3 regions of the Nocardia sp. NPDC003183 genome follow, and region 3 is predicted to be linked to each of the others. Evidence: riboswitches for the same ligand, from Rfam matches in the RefSeq annotation. Region 3 holds a riboswitch; each other region holds the start of a gene.
The links. A riboswitch is a leader RNA that binds a small molecule or an ion and turns the genes downstream of it on or off. The one in region 3 is predicted to bind S-adenosylmethionine.

Region 1: it holds a riboswitch for S-adenosylmethionine, as region 3 does, so the genes downstream of both, ACWDXS_RS20810 (rhodanese-like domain-containing protein) here and ACWDXS_RS28415 (aminotransferase class V-fold PLP-dependent enzyme) in region 3, are expected to answer to the same signal.
Region 2: it holds a riboswitch for S-adenosylmethionine, as region 3 does, so the genes downstream of both, ACWDXS_RS31495 (amino acid ABC transporter permease) here and ACWDXS_RS28415 (aminotransferase class V-fold PLP-dependent enzyme) in region 3, are expected to answer to the same signal.

What each region holds. Positions count from the first base shown of each region.
Region 1 is NZ_JBSFTG010000006.1:221,822-228,205, forward strand. It holds gene ACWDXS_RS20800 (PIN domain-containing protein) at 1-38, shown strand, start outside; gene ACWDXS_RS20805 (O-succinylhomoserine sulfhydrylase) at 113-1,321, opposite strand; gene ACWDXS_RS20810 (rhodanese-like domain-containing protein) at 1,332-1,748, opposite strand; SAM riboswitch class IV at 1,766-1,885, opposite strand; gene ACWDXS_RS20815 (Rv0361 family membrane protein) at 1,931-2,389, opposite strand; gene ACWDXS_RS20820 (FAD-dependent oxidoreductase) at 2,580-3,968, shown strand; gene ACWDXS_RS20825 (amidohydrolase family protein) at 4,153-5,004, shown strand; gene ACWDXS_RS20830 (DUF456 domain-containing protein) at 5,005-5,487, opposite strand; gene ACWDXS_RS20835 (CaiB/BaiF CoA transferase family protein) at 5,616-6,384, shown strand, end outside.
Region 2 is NZ_JBSFTG010000018.1:22,539-28,922, reverse strand. It holds gene ACWDXS_RS31515 (LppM family (lipo)protein) at 1-143, shown strand, start outside; gene ACWDXS_RS31510 (glycosyltransferase family 2 protein) at 145-1,317, shown strand; gene ACWDXS_RS31505 (hypothetical protein) at 1,301-1,498, opposite strand; gene ACWDXS_RS31500 (hypothetical protein) at 1,571-2,290, opposite strand; SAM riboswitch class I at 2,657-2,750, shown strand; gene ACWDXS_RS31495 (amino acid ABC transporter permease) at 2,861-3,856, shown strand; gene ACWDXS_RS31490 (amino acid ABC transporter ATP-binding protein) at 3,853-4,614, shown strand; gene ACWDXS_RS31485 (ABC transporter substrate-binding protein) at 4,647-5,606, shown strand; gene ACWDXS_RS31480 (LLM class flavin-dependent oxidoreductase) at 5,603-6,384, shown strand, end outside.
Region 3 is NZ_JBSFTG010000013.1:190,870-197,253, forward strand. It holds gene ACWDXS_RS28400 (S8 family peptidase) at 1-1,155, opposite strand, end outside; gene ACWDXS_RS28405 (AAA family ATPase) at 1,180-2,310, opposite strand; gene ACWDXS_RS28410 (class I SAM-dependent DNA methyltransferase) at 2,548-3,252, opposite strand; SAM riboswitch class IV at 3,426-3,540, shown strand; gene ACWDXS_RS28415 (aminotransferase class V-fold PLP-dependent enzyme) at 3,582-4,898, shown strand; gene ACWDXS_RS28420 (excalibur calcium-binding domain-containing protein) at 5,108-5,647, shown strand; gene ACWDXS_RS28425 (hypothetical protein) at 5,654-5,893, opposite strand; gene ACWDXS_RS28430 (Uma2 family endonuclease) at 5,930-6,384, opposite strand, start outside.

The DNA of each region.
Region 1 (6,384 bases), on a different contig from region 3:
GCCACCTGGGGTTCGCGGTCTACGACCCGGTCCGGTAGGCGATCCACGAGTCCGACGTCGACCTGCCGAACGTGGATCGTTGCGACAGGCCGACTCGGGACGTTCGGACGAACTAGCTCAGGGCGTTGTCGAGGTCGCCGAGGAGATCTTCGAGGTCTTCCAGACCGACCGAGATGCGAACTACCCCGTCGGACAAGCCGATTGACGCACGCCCCTCCGGGCCCATGGCTCGGTGGGTGGTGGTGGCGGGGTGGGTGATCATGGTTTTGGCGTCGCCGAGGTTGTTGGAGATGTCGATGATGCGGAGGCGGTTGAGGACCTCGAAGGCTCGCTTCTTGCCGTCTTCGCCGTTGAGGGCGAAGGTGACTACGGTGCCGCCGCCGGTCATCTGCTCTTTGGCCAGTGCGTGTTGCGGATGTGATTCCAGGAAGGGGTATTTCACCCAGTCGACCGAATCCTTGGTCTCCAGGAACTCGGCTACCCGCAGGGCCGACTCGGTGGAGTGGCGCACGCGCAACGGCATGGTTTCCAGGCCCTTGAGCAAGGTCCAGGCGTTGAAGGGGCTCAGGGCAGGGCCGGTGTGGCGCATCAGGGTTTTGACGGGGCCGTCGATGTAGTCCTGGGCACCGAGGATGGCGCCGCCGAGGACGCGGCCCTGGCCGTCGATGTGTTTGGTGCCGGAGTAGACCACCACGTCGGCGCCGAGTTCGAAACCGCGCTGGAGCAGGGGGGTGGCGAAGACGTTGTCCAGCACCACCTTCGCGCCCGCGGCGTGGGCGAGCTCGGTGACCTTGCGGACATCGACGAGGGTCTGCATCGGGTTGGCCGGGGTCTCGAAGAACACGGCCTGGGTGGGGACGGAGAGGGCCTGCTCCCACTGGTCGAGGTCGTCACCGTCGACGAACACGGTTTCGATGCCCCAGCGCGGCAGGATCTCGTTACAGACCACGAAACAGGACCCGAACAGGCTGCGGGCGGCGACGAGACGGTCGCCCGCCTTCAGCAGGGCGCCGAGCGCGGTGAACACCGCCGACATGCCGGACGCGGTCGCGAAGGCCGCTTCGGCGCCGTCGAGCAGGCGGATGCGCTCCTCGAACATGGCCACGGTCGGGTTGCCGAAACGCGAGTAGACGAAGTGCTCGACGTCGCCGGTGAACGCGGCCTCGGCGGCTTCGGCGTTCTCGTAGACGAAACCGGAGGTCAGGTACAGCGCCTCGGAGGTCTCGTCGAAGCCGGAACGGCGCAGACCGCCGCGCACGCCGAGCGTGCCGGGACCGACGCCTTCGGGCAGTGGCTTGTCGAACGAACCACCGGTGATCATGCTTTTCTCCTTATGCCTGACGCCACGGCAGGCCGACAGCGCGCCAACCGGTGCTGCCGCGCTGACCGAACGCGTCGGGACCACCTTCGAAACCGTCGAGCACGTTGTAGGACGGTGCCACGCCCGCCGCGGTCGCCAGGTTCGCCGCGTGCGCGGAACGCTGACCGGAGCGACACAGGAACACCACGGGTGCGTCGTCGGGGCGACCGGCGAGTGCCTTCTCGAGCTGCACGCCGAACTCGGGATTGCGGGTGCCGGTGCCGTCGACCCACTCGATGAAGTGGGCCGGGCGTTCGATGGAACTGGTGTCGGGAATGCCGATGTGTGCCCACTCGCCTTCGGTGCGCACGTCGACCAGCACGGCGCCGGGGTGCTCGGTGAGCAGCTCCCACGCCTTCTCAGGGGTGATGTCGCCAGCGTAAGTCATGTCGATCCTCCTGCGTGAATCCGCTCTTGCCGTGCCGGAAATCCCCGAACACACGGCCAGGTCGTCACCCGGAGCACCCCACCGCGGAGGAGGGTTGCCGACCAGCGAGCCGGGGCTTGACGCTGGCACTCATGACCTTGCGATCTGAGATTGCCTCGGCACCGGTCATCGTGTCAAACGATTCAGAAGGAACACACCAGCCACGCGCTGTCGACGCGGGTCAGTTTCCAGTTGCTCGCCGCCGGGTTGCCGTTGACCACGAGCGCCGCGTCGATCTTGGCGCGGTCGCCGTTGACGGTGGCGTTCTCGAAACCCTTGCCGTCGATCGTGACAGTGGATTTCGGGCCACCGAGCTGTTCGCCGAGGCCGGATTTCTCCTCGTCGAACCCGGGGCAGGCCACACCGGTCGGCGGACGGAGGTCGCTGCGCGAGCGCGCGTCGATATAGTTGGTGACGGCGGCCGCGAGACGGTCCGCCTCTGTGACATTTTTCTCAGCGGGTGAGAGCAGTCCACCCGCCACGATGCCGATGAGCACGATGATCGCGATCACCGCGGCCGCGACGAACGGGACGATGGAACGCTTGTCGGTCTGATCCACCACTACGGGCTGGTCATCCGAGCCTGTTTGCTCCTCGTTCATGCTGTAATCCTGACAGACCCGCGCGGGCAGCTACACCGCGCGCCGGGTGGCTGCAACGCCGCAGCTAGAATCGCCTTGATTGCGGTCGGCTGCCGACGTCGATGGCAGCTGCCAGTAAGCGGATGTCCGACTTAGCCTAAGCTAAGTTGACGCCGTCAAATCAGTTCTCGACCAAAGGGTGCGCGTAGAAATGACCGAACAGAGTGCAGCGACTCGCCCACTTCGCATTGCGATCGTGGGTGCGGGACCGGCCGGTATCTACGCCGCCGACGCGTTGATGAAGTCCGATGCCGACGTGAGCATCGACCTCTACGAGCGTATGCCCGCGCCCTTCGGCCTGATCCGCTACGGCGTCGCCCCTGACCACCCGCGCATCAAGGGCATCATCACCGCCCTGCACAAGGTCCTCGACAAGGACCAGGTCCGCCTGCTCGGCAACATCGACTACGGCACCGACATCACCCTCGACGACCTGCGCCAGTTCTACGACGCGGTCATCTTCTCCACCGGCGCCAACGCCGACCGCGCCCTGGCCATCCCCGGCATCGACCTCGACGGCTCCTACGGCGCCGCGGACTTCGTGTCCTGGTACGACGGCCACCCCGACGTCCCGCGTTCCTGGCCCCTCGACGCCGAGAAGGTCGCCGTGCTCGGTGTCGGCAACGTCGCCCTCGACGTCGCGCGCGTGCTCGCCAAGACCGGCGACGAACTGCTGCCGACCGAGATCCCGCCGAACGTCTACGAAGGTCTCAAGGGCAACAAGGCCCTCGAGGTCCACGTGTTCGGTCGTCGTGGTCCCGCGCAGGCCAAGTTCACGCCCCTCGAGCTGCGCGAACTGGATCACTCGCCGACGATCGAGGTCATCGTCAACCCCGAGGACATCGACTACGACGAGGGCTCCGAAGCCGCGCGCCGCAACTCCAAGCAGGTCGACATGGTCGCCAACACCTTGGAGCAGTGGGCCATCCGCGACCACGGCGACCGCCCGCACAAGCTGTTTTTGCACTTCTTCGAATCGCCCTCGGAGGTCCTCGGCGCAGACGGCAAGGTCGTCGGCCTGAAGACCGAACGCACCCAGCTCGACGGCACCGGCAACGTCAAGGGCACCGGCAACTTCACCGACTGGGACATCCAGGCCGTGTACCGCGCCGTGGGCTACCTCTCGCAGAACGTCACCCAGCTGCCGTTCGACGATCAGGCGGGCACGGTGCCCAACGAGGCCGGCCGCGTGATCGCCGACGACACCGCCGAAGGTGACGCCCGATTCATGCCCGCCACCTACGTGACCGGCTGGATCAAGCGCGGCCCGGTCGGCCTCATCGGCCACACCAAGGGCGACGCCAACGAGACCATCGCCTGCCTGCTCGACGACGCCAAGGCCTTCGCCCCCGCGCCGAAGCCCGAGCTCGACGCCGTCACCGAGTTCCTCGAGGGCAAGGGCATCCCGTTCACCACCTGGGCGGGCTGGTACCGCCTCGACGCCCACGAGCGCGCCCTCGGCGAGCCCGAAGGCCGTGAGCGCGTGAAGGTCGTGGAGCGCGAGGACATGCTGCGCGCCTCCGAGCCGAACAAGGCCTGAGTTTTCGGCGCGCTGGCGCGCGCGTGTTCGCGGCCCTGAATGGCCCGCCGATCCCTCCTCGGGGTCGGGATGTGCGGGAGTTGGGTGTGCTGTCATGGCAGAACTCGGGGTTTCAGTGGTCCCGTCCTAGTGGGGGCGCGACGTTGAGCGCGCTCGCGCCGCAGAGATAAGGCATTCTGTACTGGTGTTCGATGCCCACGTCCACATCATCGATCCGCGGTTTCCGCTGATCGAGAACGAAGGCTATCTCCCCGAGCCCTACGTGATCGATGACTATCGAAAGCGTATGGCGCACTTCGATGTTCGCGGCGGTGCTGTTGTCAGCGCGTCTTTCCAAGGCGCTGATCAGACGTACCTGAAGGCAGCACTGGCCGCGCTCGGTCCCGACTGGGTCGGCGTGACCCGGCTCGATCTCGACGCCACCGACGACGAGATCCTCGCGCTGAACCGGGCAGGCGTACGCGCCCTGCGGTTCAACCTCAAGCGCGCCGCCGCCGACATCACCGAGATGACATTGCAGGCGTTGCGCGCCCACGAACTGGCGGGCTGGCACGTGGAGCTCTACATCGACGGTCAGATGCTGGCCTCGCTGCAACCGGTGATCTCGAAGCTGCCCGCGCTCTCGATCGACCATCTCGGCATGTCCGACGAGGGTCTGCCGTACCTGCTCGACCTGGTGGACCGCGGCGCCAGGGTGAAGGCGACCGGGTTCGGCCGGGTCGAGATGGATGTGGCCGAGACGCTGCGACGCATCCACACCGTCAACCCGGGTGCGCTGATGTTCGGCAGCGATCTGCCCGGCACGCGCGCAGGCAGGCCGTTCGAGGAGCGCGATGTGGACCTGATCTCGCAGGTGGTCGGCTCCGATATCCACGCGGTGCTCGAGGACAATGCCCGCGAGTTCTACCGGCTGCCCGCGGTGCGTCGCCCGAAATCCGAGCCGCTACCCCGCACCGAGAATCCGACTATCCCGATCCCGCGCAATCAGCTCCCCGGCGCGGACGACCACACCCGTCCGCTGCCGATCATCGAGTAGTCAGCTGATGATCGCGCCGGTGAGCCACACACCGGACGCGATCAGCGCGCCGAACAACTCGACCAGCATCGACAAGCCGACGCCCTTGAGCGCGTGCACGGTCGCGGGCCAGGCCAGGTCGTTGGTCTTCAAGCGGTACAGCTCGGCCAGGTACACACCGAGCACGAAGCCGATGAACAGGCCGACGATCGGGATCACGAAGAAGCCGGCGATGCCGAGCACCGCACCGGCCAGCAGCGCACGGTTCGACACTCCGGCTTCGCGCATCCGCTTGCCCGGCCAGGTGTACTTCACGATGCCGGAGAGCGCCAGCGCGACGGTGGCGATCGCCAGCACCGTCCAGGCCGTCGTACCGCCGGTCATGAACGCCCACACCGCGATTGCCGCGAAGATGAGGATCACGCCCGGCAGAATCGGTACGATCACGCCGACGATGCCGACCAGAATGACAAGGCCGACAACGACCTCACCCCACACGCCCACTATCGGGTCCTCCCGTTGCCACGCCGAGTCGCGCTCGTGCGAATTCTCGCCCATGCTCTACCCGAGCCGCCACCCCAGCGCTATTGTCGGAGTGTCAATACCGTTCGACGACGAACTGAGGTCACCGCGTGAGCACGGAGTCCACCGCCAAGCAGGGGCCCCTTGCGGGCATCAAGGTCATCGAGTTGGCAGGCATCGGGCCAGGTCCGCACGCCGCGCTGCTGCTGGCCGACCTCGGGGCCGACGTGGTGCGCGTGCAGCGCCCGAACCAGCTGCCCGGCTTCATGGAACGCCCCCAGTGGCGCGGGCGAACGATCGTCGAGGCGAATCTGAAGGACCCCGCCGACGTCGCCAAGATCCTCGACCTGGTCGAGAAGGCCGACGTGCTGCTCGAGGGCTTCCGCCCCGGCGTCACCGAGCGCATGGGCCTCGGACCCGACGAGGCGCTGGCCCGCAACCCGCGCCTGGTGTACGGCCGGATGACAGGCTGGGGCCAGCACGGCCCGCTCGCCGATCGCGCGGGACACGACATCAACTACATCTCGCTCACCGGTGTGCTCAATGCCATCGGGCGCAAGGGCGAGCGGCCGGTGCCGCCGCTGAACATGGTCGGCGACTTCGGTGGCGGCTCGATGTTCCTGGTGTTCGGCGTGCTCGCCGCGCTGGTGGAGCGGCAGAATTCCGGCAAGGGCCAGGTGATCGACGCCGCGATGATCGATGGCGCGCTTGCCCTTTCGCACATGATCTGGGGTATGCGCGGGGTCGGCCTGTGGTCCGACGAGCGCGGCACCAACCTGCTCGATACCGGCATGGCCTTCTACGACACCTATGAGACCTCCGACGGCAAGTACATGGCCGTCGGCGCGATCGAGCCGCAGTTCTACGCCGAACTGCTGG
Region 2 (6,384 bases), on a different contig from region 3:
GCGGCATCACCCTCGCGGTGGCCGCGCTGATCGCGGGCCTGGCGTTCCGCGACCGCAACCCCGGCCCGCCGAACGCACCGCGTGGCGGTTTCTCCCCCTCGGAGATGTGGCGCGAAATCTCCAGTCGCAGACTGGGCCGCTGACATGAGCGCGGCTGCCCGCTACCTGACCTGGGCGGGCACCGGTCTGGCCGCGCTCGGCGCGGCCACCGCCGCCTACAACCTGGTCACCTTGCGCACCCTGCCGCGCGGGGTCGCGGGCGTGATCGAACCGGTCACGGTGTGCGTCCCCGCCCGCGACGAGTCGCAGCGCCTGCCCGCGCTGATCGCCGACCTTCGCGCACAGGTCGGCGTCCCCCGCCTGAGCGTGCTGATTCTCGACGACGCGTCCACCGACGGCACCTACGAAGCCGCACTCGACGCGATCGCCGACGACGAGCGCTTCACCGTCCTGCGCTCGGCCGCCCACCCCGCCCCCGGCTGGACCGGCAAGGCCGCCGCGTGCGCGCGCCTGGCCGCCCGCACCGACGCGGCCGCCCTGGTCTTCATCGACGCGGACGTCCGCCTGGCCCCCCATGCGATCGCCGCGGCGGTGACCGAATTGCGCAGGCGCGGAGCAGGTCTGGTCTCGGCCTGGCCGAGACAGGACACCGGTTCGACCGCCGAGCGCCTCATCCAGCCCCTGCTGGCCTGGTCGTGGGCCTCGACCCTGCCCGTCGGGCCCGCCAATCACAGCCTGCGCCCGTCCACCGCCGTAGCGTGCGGCCAGTTCCTCGCCGTCGACGCCGCGGCCTACCGCGCCGGCGGCGGCCACGCGGCCGTAGCAGCCAGCGCCACCGAGGACCTGGACCTGGCCCGCGCCATCCGCCGAGCAGGCCATCGCACCGCCCTGGTGACCGCGGGCCCCGCCGCGAGCACCCGAATGTACACCGGCACCACAGAACTCACCGACGGCTACACCCGCTGGCTGTGGTCGGCCTACGGCGGCCGCCGTGACACCGGCGCAGCCATCGGAATCCTCGCCGCCCTCGCCTATTGGATCCCCCCACTGGCCGCGATCTTCGGCCGCACCCGAACCCGCCGAGCAGGCCTACTCGGCTACCTGGCCGCCGTCACAAGCCGTCTGACCGCCCGCACCATCGAAACCCGCCGCCCCCCAACAGCCACCGACCTCACCTCAGCCCTGGCCCACCCCCTCTCGGTAGCCCACTACCTCGTTCTCTGGACCCGCTCCCACCACCGCCACCGCACCGGCCGCCTCCGCTGGAAACAGCGACCTTTGGTGACGCCCGGCGACGCCGTTACCCGCCTGGCATGACCACCGCCTCCGTCGCCACTCCGGCGGTCGACGACTGTTCGATGTCCAGATCCAGATCTGCCCAGGCGATTTCGACCTTGACCAGGTCGATTGCGGTGACAAGGTCCTGACCCCGTAGCCCGATTCGCTCGGTGACGTACCTGCCGTCCGAAGTGAGACGCAGTTGCTCGATGGAGGACACCGGTCCGTCGTCGTCGACCGTGCGGACGATCCAGTACTGGGCGATGCCGAGCCTGACGCCGACCCGCGAGTTTCAGGCGACCTCGGTAATGCCGATGGTGGGAAAGAAGAAGCAAGACCTGCCCGCATTGTCGGTGGTGCCGAAGACGGCGGCCAGGACGGTACCGCGGCCGGTGTCTACGGGGACAGCGCGAACGCCGCCGACAGGGATGGCGGCGAAGAGGAAGTCACGGATGGCGGTTTCGGCGAGGGGACGCAGTTCGGCGGGAACCTCGGGCGGGACCATGGCGCGAACGATGTCGGCGATCGAGCCCATCGAAGCCATGCCGCCGCGACCGGTGCTGATATTGAGCCAGGCCACCTGCATACCGGAGGTTTTCGTCGCAGCGGTGTCGGGGGCGAGGCCGTAGGGCAGGAAGGTGAACAGGGTCTGGCCGGACTTCACGGCCGACAGGTCGATGCCCGGGATCGGGAGGGTGTTCGCCGGCCACGGCCCAGGGACCGCGCCCGCGACGGCAGGCACGAGACCCGCGCCGTCACCGGTGCAGTTCGCGGCGACCGTGGGGTACAGGAACGGCTGGATACCCAGGGATTTCAGCGTCTCGACGACGGTTTGGTAGGCGCCGAGCAGATCACCCGGGCCCGCCGATGGCCGAACAGCCGGCGCATCCCGGGTGACAGCGGGCGTCACCGGTGCGGCCGGTTCGGCGGCGGCCAGCGGCGCGGCCAGCAGTAGCGCGGCGGCGCAGGCCGTCAGCGAGGTCAGTGTGGCGGAACGACGTGCAACGATCACGGCGAAACTCCTCATCGACGCAGAGAAGGCCGACGCTACCGCGTGCGGTGGGTGAATCCGGACAGGTGAAGTCACCGGCCGTTCGGCGCGTCGCAATCTCGCAGCGAACCCGCCGCCGCGGCCCGGTGTCCGCCCCCTTCTCGGCACCGGACCCAACGACGCGTCCGCAGGATCCCTATGCCCGGACGCGTTCGCCCAGACCCCTGCGCCCGCGCCCGCGCGCGAATCACCTACCGCGCCGAACCGGGGCAATTATGCCGGTGCCCACGATCGGTTCCAACCTCTGCGCTCACGTTGATTTCTATCGTTGCGCGCACTAGTGCATATGCCACATGCTGATTCAGCTCGGGCCACGACGGCCGGGCACAACCATCCAGAGCGACCGAGAGACCTGGCTCTACGACGTCGCAGCAACCCGCCCGTTTCGGGGTGTGGGTGCTTCTGCCGGGTTCGATGGAGGAGATTTTCGTGCTGTCCACCTGTCCGGCCTGAGCGCCGCCAGATCGCGAACCCGTTGCTGGCCGGGTGGAGGTCACTGTGCCTCGTTCCACTGTTTTCCGAAGGATTCCCATGACCGCGTCTGCCGTATCCGGCGCCGAGACCGCGCCCGCACCGCCCGGCGACGCTCTCCCCGCCGACAAGGCGCCCATCGACGACCTGCCCCGGATCGCCGGGTCGTGGCACCCGTGGCGCTGGGCCGTCGCGGCGATCGCTCTACTGCTGGTGGCCCAGTTCGCGCACGGCCTGATCACCAATCCGGGTTGGGACTGGGGCACTTTCGCCCAGTACTTCACCGCGAAGTCGGTGCTGGCCGCACTCCGGGTGACCATCGAGCTCACCCTGTGGGGCACCGCCCTCGGTTTCGCGATCGGCACGCTGCTGGCGATCGGGCGGGTGTCGAACAATCCCGTGCTGCGGGTGATCGCCTGGACCTACATCTGGGCTTTCCGTTCGATCCCGCTGATCGTGCAGCTGCTGTTCTGGTTCAACATCGCCTACCTGTATCCCCGCCTGTCCGTGGGCATTCCGTTCGGCCCCGGCTTCTACGAGTTCGATGTCAATGGTGTGATCAGCGGTTTCACCGCGGCGGTGATCGGGCTGGCCCTGCATCAGGCGGCGTATTCGGCCGAACTGATCCGCGCGGGTCTGCTCGCCGTCGACGACGGTCAGCTCGAAGCGGCGGCGGCGCTGGGGATTCCACGCTGGCGCCAGTTCCGCACGATCGTGTTGCCGCAGGCGATGCGCTCGATTCTGCCGAACGCGGCCAATGAGGTGATCAGCCTGTTCAAGGGCACCTCGATCGTGTCGGTGATGGCGATCGCCGAGCTGTTCTACCAGGTACAGGTGATCTTCGGCCGCAACGGCCGGGTGGTGCCGCTGCTGATGGTGGCGACCGTCTGGTACATCGTGCTCACCACGGCGCTGTCGATCCTGCAGTACTACATCGAACGGCACTACGCCAAGGGCGCGCAGCGTGAGCTGCCGCCGACACCGTGGCAGCGGGTCCGCGCCAAGGTCACCGAGATCGCCGCCGGTGCGGCCGCACCCCGAGGAGCAACCCGATGACCGCAGCGGTGCTGGCGCGCGGAATCCGCAAGTCCTACAGCGGCACCGAGGTACTGCGTGGCGTGGATCTGGCCGTACGCGCCGGTGAGGTGGTCGCGCTGATCGGGCCGTCCGGCTCCGGCAAGTCCACACTGCTGCGGGTGCTCAACCATCTGGAAGCACAGGACGCGGGCACCGTACACATCGACGGTGAGCTGATCGGCTACCGCCAACGCGGCAATACCCTGCGTTCGCTGCCCGACCACGCGGTGCGCGCCCAGCGCAGCCGCATCGGCTTCGTGTTCCAGCAGTTCAATCTGTTCCCGCATCTCACGGTGCTCGACAACGTGGTGCTCGCCCCGGTCTCGGCGCAGCACCGTCCGCGCGGCGAGGTGATCGCCGAGGCGACACAGCTTTTGGAACGGGTGGGCCTGGCCGATTTCGTCGACGCCTACCCCCGGCGTCTGTCCGGTGGTCAGCAGCAGCGCGTGGCCATCGCACGGGCCCTGGCCTTGAAACCACGGCTGATCCTGTTCGACGAACCCACCTCCGCACTCGACCCGGAGCTGGTCGGCGAGGTCCTCGCGGTGATCCGCGATCTCGCACACAGCGGCACCGCGCTGGTGATCGTCACCCACGAGATCGGTTTCGCCCGCGAGGTCGCCGACACGGTCGTGTTCCTCGACGAGGGCGTGATCGTCGAGCAGGGCGAGGCCGCCAGCGTTCTCGATCACCCCGAACACCCGCGCACGCAGGCGTTCCTGTCCCGCGTCCGCTGAACATCCCTTCCCACGAACAGGTTTCGACACTGATGAAGCTCTCCACTCTGATCGGCATCGTCGCGGCGGCTACGCTGTTGACGGCAGGCTGCACCGCCGAGCCCGAGGCCGCCGACACCGTGCAGGCCGGTGCGATCACCTACGACCTGTCCCCCGCCCAGGAGGGCAGGGTGCGCGCCGCCAAGGTCGACGCGATCGCCGCCGAGGTGCCCAAGGCCATCCGCGACCGCGGCACGCTGGTGGTGACCGGTCCCGCCGGTTCCGTGCCGCCGCTGCGGTTCTACGCCACCGACGACCGGACGGTCATCGGCTCCGAGGTCGACTTCGCCACCCTGGTGGCCGACATCCTGGGCCTGAAGCTCGACATCCAGGTGGCCGACTGGTCGCAGAACTTCGTGCGGGTGGATTCCGGTGAGGTGGACGCGTTCATCTCGAACGTGACCGTCACCGAGGAGCGCAAGGAGAAGTACGACTTCGCCACCTACCGCACCGACACCGTCGCCCTCGAGGTCCCCAAGGACAGCACGCTGACCTACACCGACCGCAAGAGCCTGGCGGGCAAGCGGATCGGGATCGGCGCGGGCACCAATCAGGAACAGCTGCTGGTGAGCTGGAACGAGAAGAACGTCGCCGAGGGCCTGCCCCCGGTAGACATCGCCTACTACCAGCAGAGCACCGACTACTACCTCGCGCTGGCCTCCAAGCGCATCGACGGCTACATCGGCCCGAACCCCGCGGCCGTCTATCACTCCGCCACCAGCGACGGCAAGATCATCGCCACCTTCTCCGGCGCGGGTGAGCAGCTGCAGGGCGAGATCGCGGCGCTCACCAAGAAGGACAACGGCCTGATCGGCCCGATTCACAAGGCGCTGCAGCACGCGATCGCCGACGGCAGCTACCAGAAGATCCTCGATCGCTGGGGCCTGAATTCGGAGAAGGTCACCGAGTCGCGGATCAACCCGCCCGGTCTGCCGAAGAAGCCCGCCGCATGAAGTTCCTACTGATGACGCTGATCACGCGGGTGCCCGATCCGGTCACCGGCGTGGTCCCGACGACGCGCGATCGCCTGCACGAGGTGGTCGAACAGGCCAGGCGCGCCGAGGAGCTCGGCTACGACGGGTTCGCGGTCGGTGAGCGGCACGAGGATCCGTTCCTGTCGACCGCTCCCCCGGTGGTGTTGAGCCACATCGCGGCCCTCACCTCGCGGATCAGCCTGTTCACCGCGGTCACCACCTTGAGCCTGCTCGATCCGGTGCGCGCGTTCGAGGACTATTCCACCCTCGACAACCTGTCCGAGGGCCGGCTCGAGCTGATCATCGGCAAGGGCAACGGCGCGGCGCAGGCGCAGCTCTATCACGTCACCACCGAGGATCAGTGGGAGCGCAATCGGGAAGGGTACGAGCTGTTCCGGGCGCTGTGGGACAGCGAGGAAGTGACGTGGTCGGGACAGTTCCGACCCTCGCTCGCCGCCGCCAAGGCGTTGCCCCGGCCGCTGCAGCCGCGGGTGCGGATCTGGCACGGGAGTGCGACGAGCCTGGAGTCGGTGGAACTGGCCGCGCGCCACGGTGATCCGGTGTTCTCGGCGAACGTCACCAATCCGATCGAGCCGTACGCCGCGCTGATCCGCCACTATCGCGAGCGGTGGGCGCACTACGGTCACGACCCAGCCGATGCGCTGGTCGGCGCGGGCACCGCGGGCTTCCATGTGGCGCGAACCTCGCAGGAGGCCGTCGCGGTGTTCCGCCCGCTGTTCGAGGCGCGGACCTCGCT
Region 3 (6,384 bases):
CCAGGCGTGCACTTCGTCGTCCTCGATGGGGAGTTCGGGCCCGATGCTGACATTGACGAACTCGTATTTGCGTTGGCGCAGAACGGTATCGATGCGCTCGATGGCCGAGTACAGCTCGCACTGGTCGTCGTCGGTGTCCTCGTCGAGCACCTGATAGTGGTCGATGTAGCCGTAGGGGACCGGGACCGGCTGGACAGGGTCCACGCTGCCGAACAGCAGCGCCGAGGTGACGCGGTGGCCGTGGTCGAGATAGGTGCGCTGCGGCGCGGCGCTGTCGGCGAAGGTGTGGGCGTCGACCCAGCGGGTCAGCGGGGTGCGTGCGGGGATGCCACCGTCGAAGACCGCGATGGTGAGTTCCCGGTCGGTCGGCTCGGCCGTCGGCAAGGCCGGGCGGAACGTCGACAGCGCTGTCCTGGTGGTGGTGTCGCGCCCGAGCTGGGTGCGCATGCGCGGCATGCGGCGGATCACCCTGGTGAAGGAGTAGCCGGCGAGCGCGGCGATGGCGGCGTGGGTTCCGGTGACGGGGACGAAGGCCAGACCACCGTTGTCGAGTCGGCGGTCGATGGCCACGTCGAGATCGAGATCGCGGGAGAAGTCGAGCAGACCCTGCAGGGCGATGTCGCGATCGGAGTGCAGCACCAATTCGGCGACGGTCTCCGAATTACGCGGTTGCGCTGCGAGTCTGAGCCTGTCGGCGGCATTGTTGAGCCGGAATTCCGCCAGGCTGACGATTCCGATCTCGGCGCCGCCCAGCGGTGTGTCGGCATTGATCCGCGCGGTGAGCAACTGCAGATTGACGCGGGTCGTCGCCAGGAACAGCAGGGTGCTCGCCCGTGGTCGGCCGTGCTCCGGCGCGATCGCCACCGGCCTGCTGCCCAGTGGATCCAACTGCATCGATGTGAGAAGTCGTGTGGGATAACCACTTTTGGACAGGTACTGCGGATGCAGAGTGACCGCCGTGACCGTCTCGTCCTCCGGGCAGGCCGTCTTCGGCAACGCGTCCGCACTCGAGGTGGCCGCGCTGAGCATCGGCGCGAGTCGGGCTCGCGCCTGCGCCACCGTGTACGGGGACTGCGGCGAGCCGCCCGATCTGCTGGGAGAGATGGGCGCGGTGAGTCGCTCACCGAAGCCGATCAGAAATCGCGGTCCCGCCACCGGTGAATCCCCCCAGCTGCCACGTTATTCCCGTCGATGCGTGAAACCACGAATGGTGTCGCGCGACACCCCCGTCAGCGCGCTGATCTGGCGCTGAGACAAGCCTGACACGCCCGTCAGCGTCTGTGCCAGCCGTAACCGATCCGTTTTGGGAAGTTCAGCTGCCAGTCGCGCGGAATGCTCGGCCATCAGCCCGGGCAGTAGCTGGTCCTCGAGCACGCAACGCCTGCGCAATCGCAACATCGCGCGCTCGATATCGTTGAACGACAAGCCCTTCGATGCCAGCGCCACCGCGTCCACCGCGCCGTCGGGCAGTGGCTGCCCGGCGAATCGGCGAATCGCCTCGCAGCGTTGCTCGGCCTCGGGCAGCGCGAACTCCACGCTCACATCGAAGCGCCGCCACACGGCCGGATCCAGCAGATCGGCGTGGTTGGTCGCGCCGATGACCAGGCCCCCGCCGGTCGGCCAGTCGTCGATCTGCTGGAGCAGCACCGTCACCAGTCGCTTCAACTCGCCCACATCGCGATCGTCGTCGCGACGCTTGGCGATGGCATCGAGCTCGTCGAGCAGCAGAACGCACGGCCGCTGCTTGGCGTAGTCGATGGCATGGCGCAGGTTGGTGCCGGTCTTGCCGAGCAGGCTGCTCATGATGGTCGCCAAGTCCAGGACCACCAGCGGCAGCGACAGTTGGTGGGCCAGCCAGGCCGCGGCCATCGTCTTGCCGACACCGGGCGGACCGACGAACAGCAAGCTGCCGGCCGGAGTCAGATCGGCGGCGGCCAGCCGGTCGGCCTGCCTGCGTTCGTCGACGATCTGGGTGAGCACGTCATAGGTTTCGGCGGCCAGGATCGGCACTTCGGCGGTGGAACCGGGCGGGATCACCCGCAGCAGCGGCAGTCGGCTGTCGCCGTCGACCGGAATCGGCGTATCCACTTCCGCGCGTAGGGGATTGGCGCGCGTGGGGTTCTGGCGCAGCAGGGCGATCAGCGCATCGGCCAGTTCGGGACTGGCATGCCGGTGGCGGCGCGCGGCCCGGCGCACGAACATCGCGACGTCCTGCTCGCGCCCGGCGAGCGCCAACCTGGCCAGGTGGACGAATTCGTCGGGTAGATCGGCGCTCACGTCCGCCGAAGTGGAGCTCAAGGCGTGTGACATGGTCTTCTTCCGATCAACTACGTGGACTATTTTCGCTTCACTCGATCGTACGGCGTCCATCACGGGCAAAGTTCACCCCTTGTGTACCGGTTTGACATCGGACCCCACCCGCAGCGCCACATTGATCTGCCGAGCCCTCAGCGCAGCGATTCCCTTCGTCGGATGCTAGTTCCGCCACGCCCCCTCATGGGCGATTCCCTTCGCGTCGGGCGTGCCTCGAAGCGTGCGGCTCGGTGCCTATGCGATGCCGAGCGTCCAGACCAGCGCCATGGTGAACGGGTGGCCGCGCAGGTCGGCCCATTTGGGTTTCGCCGCGAGCCAGGCGTCGTCCACCAGGGCCTCGGCCGCTTCGGTGAGGACCCAGCCCGCGTCGGTGCCCGCGGTGATGTGCTCGCTCAGCAGGTGCAGGTGGGTGCTGATCGCGATCGGATCGCCCCCAGCCGGGGTGTAGTGCGTCGGCATTCCGGTGACCATCATGAACTGTGGGTGGTAGCTGACGTGGGCGAACGTGGCTCCTGGGACAGCCAGCCGCGCGGCCTCGGTGTAGAACGGGCGCAGGTCCGGCAGGTGTTCGTCGATCAGCGAGGAGATCACGAGATCGTAAGTGCTGCTGGGTAATTCGGTGGCACACACGTCGGCCTTGGTGAGTGTGCGGTGTACACCGCGTACGCGGGCACGGGCCAGCATTCCCGCGCTCAGATCGACGCCGTCGATCTCGGCGCTACTGCGGCTGCGCAACCACGCGCCGGTTCGCCCCGTCCCGCAACCCAGGTCGACCGCCTGGCGCACTCCCGCCCAATCCGGGCGACGAAGCCGATCCAGCAGCGCCGAGTCCATCTCGTCCATCACGGTGCGCTCGTAGGTGTCGGCCCAGCCGTCGTAGCCGGTGGCGACATCGACGGTGGGGTAGTGGCGTCGGTCGAAATCGGCGAAGGCAGGCATCACCGGAGTGTCGCAAAGGAAAGCGCACGTGGACAACCGATTTCCCGCTGCGGGTCGCGACGGTCCGACCGCCGCGCCGAACCGGGAGATCTCGTGCGTGGCCGGGGTCGGCTCCGAGCGCGCCGGCGATCGGTGGTTGACAGGTCCGGTGGTCGTCTGTCACTCTCGTTGCAGGTCACGAGTACCAGCGTTCAGCCCCGGCTTGCTGGTCGGCAACCCTCCTCCGCGGTGGGGTGCTCCGGGTGACGACCAGGCTGACGTCCGAATTGGGCGCGGCAAGCGCGGGCCACCTCTTCAGGAGCGGGTCCCTGAGCCGACGGGATTTCGTCATGACTGCTGTAATCGACCCCACCTGTGCCATCGCCGCCGTTTCCGGTGCCGACCTGCAGGTTCCGCTCGTTCAGGGCGGTACCAGCTCCTACGCCAACTTCGACTACGCGGCGAGTGCGCCGGCGTTGAAGCAGGTCACCGACCGGATTTCGCAGTTGCTGCCGTTCTACGCCAGCGTGCACCGGGGCGCGGGATACGCCTCGCGGATCTCCACCGAGTGCTACGAGGCCTCGCGGGGGTCCGTTGCCCGGTTCCTCGACGCCGACGACGACCAGGTCGTGGTGTTCACGCGCAACACCACCGATTCGCTGAACCTGCTGGCCGGGTGCGTGCCGGGGGAGACCGTGGTACTCGATATCGAGCACCACGCCAACTTCCTGCCGTGGGCGAAGCACGGTCGTCGCGTCGTGCGGGCCGCCGCCACAGTCGAGGAGACGATTCAGCGTGTCGTCGCCGAGCTGTGCAGCAAGCCTGCCGCGCTGCTCGCGGTGACCGGCGCGTCCAACGTCACCGGTGAGGTGCTGCCGCTGGAACGGCTCGCGACCATCGCCCACCTCTGTGGTGCGCGCATCCTCGTCGACGCCGCGCAGCTGGCTCCGCATCGCCGGATCTCCCTGCGCGAAACCGGGATCGACTACCTCGCCTTCTCCGGGCACAAGCTGTACGCGCCGTTCGGTTCGGGTGTGCTCGTCGGCCGGCGCGACTGGCTGGACGAGGGTGAGCCCTACCTGGCCGGTGGTGGTGCGGTGCGCAATGTCGGTGTGACAGAGGTCGAATGGGCGTGCGCGCCGCAGCGGCACGAAGCCGGTTCGCCGAACGTCCTCGGCGCGGCCGCTATTGCTGCTGCCTGCGATGCGCTGGCTGCCATCGATCCCACCGAACTCGTCGCGCACGAGCGCTTTCTGGCCGACCGGCTGCGTGACGGCCTGTCCGCGATCCCCGGCGTCGACCTGGTCGGTATCTGGTCCGACAGCCCCGACTGTGTGGGCATCGTCGCCTTCACGATCGCCGATATCGCCCCTGGCAAAGTCGCCGCGTACCTCTCCGCCGAACACGCCATCGGCGTGCGCGACGGCCGCTTCTGCGCGCACCCCCTCCTCGCGAGCCTCGGCCTCGACGCCGCCCTCCGAGCCAGCATCGGCCTCGGCACCACCGCCGCCGATGTAGACCGCTTGATCAGCGCGGTAGCCACCCTGGTCAGCCAAGGCCCCGCCTGGAATTACGCCGCCACCGACGGGCACTGGAACCCGACCCCCGAAACCCGTCCCCTCAGCGCCTCTTCCCCCGAAGGCGCCGCCCCCTGCCTGATCGGCTGAACTCGTCACAGGCGAGATTCGCCGAACGTCGGCCGTCGAGACCTGCTCTCGGCGGCCGATATTCGTTTTCCGTCGAGTGGTATCCGTCCGAGAACCCGACGGACCGCTTCTCGGAAATTCCAGGTTTGGACTGCCTCTCAGCTGGGTAACGCCTGTCGAACCCGTCGCGATGAAGCCCCCGAGATTGCCCGACAATCAAAGGGGACACCGTGACTCGACCGACTCAGCCGCCCGACCCGTGGGCTCGTCCGCCCCGCCGACCCGAAAAGAAGCGGCGTTGGCCGTTGCTGGCCGGGATCGGAGTCGCCGGCGTGCTCGGTCTCTCGGTCGTCGCCGGTCTCAGTGACGACAACCCCTCACCGGCCGCGCGGACATCACCCACCTCGACCACCCGCGTCGTCGCATCATCGACCACGGCAAAGCCGTCGACGACCACCGCCGCCCCGACCACCACGACGTCCGCCGCCCCGACCACCACGATCGATCTCCCGCCGGCACCCATCGCACCCACCACCACGATCGCGGCGCCGGCTCCACCGCCGGTCATCGTCCCCGCGCCGACCACCACCGTCGACCTCCCCGCCCCGCGGGTGGCAGCCGTCCCGGAGCCCGAAGCGCCGGCGCCCGCCAGCGCCTATTACAAGAACTGTGACGCAGCCAGGGCTGCCGGTGCCGCCCCGATCCACATCGGTGAACCCGGCTACCGACCAGAGCTCGACCGGAACAAGGATGGAGTGGCCTGCGAGTAGGGGTAATCAGGTATCCATCGAACGAACGACGTCCCCGACGCTGACGTGCTGGGAAATCTCATCCGAGAAGGCGAACGAGAGTTCGCCTCTCGGGGAGCGACGGATTTCGAACGCTCGAAGGACTCCTCGAGCGATGACCTTGCCCGCCCGCCGAAGCTCGACAGCGCCGCCGACGTCGAAATTGCCGATCGCGTGGCCGACGACAAACGGGTCCGGTCTGAAGCTGACCGGGAAGATGCCGGTCACCCGAAACTCACTCATGGAGACAAGTTTCCGATCAGGTCAGTCGAGATCCGCGTCGAGGGCGTTCCAGGTTATGGTGACGTCGAGCGGATCGGTGATCGCGATCGCGGTGGGGCTGTGGGATCGGAAGCGGGTTTCGGTGGAGACGTAGACGCCCGCGGTGTTGAGACGGAGGATTTCGATGGACTTCACGCGGCCGTCGTTGTTCTCCATGCGGACGATCCAGTACTGCTCGATTCCCAGGCGGGCGTATTCCGCTCGTTTATCCACACAATCGGCGGTAACCGTCGCCGGTGATACCACTTCGACGACCAGCAGGGTGTCGCCTGCTGTCGGCTTGGTTTTCCACTTGTCGCGGGGGTCTTCGATGCAGCGGTACACAATGGCGTCGGGGCGGCGGAAGTTGAAGGGAACCTCCGAGACCAGCATGTCCAGTTCGCCGCTGGCCTTCAGGCAGGGCTGCCCGGTGGCGCGTTTCCGGATCGCTTCCCGCA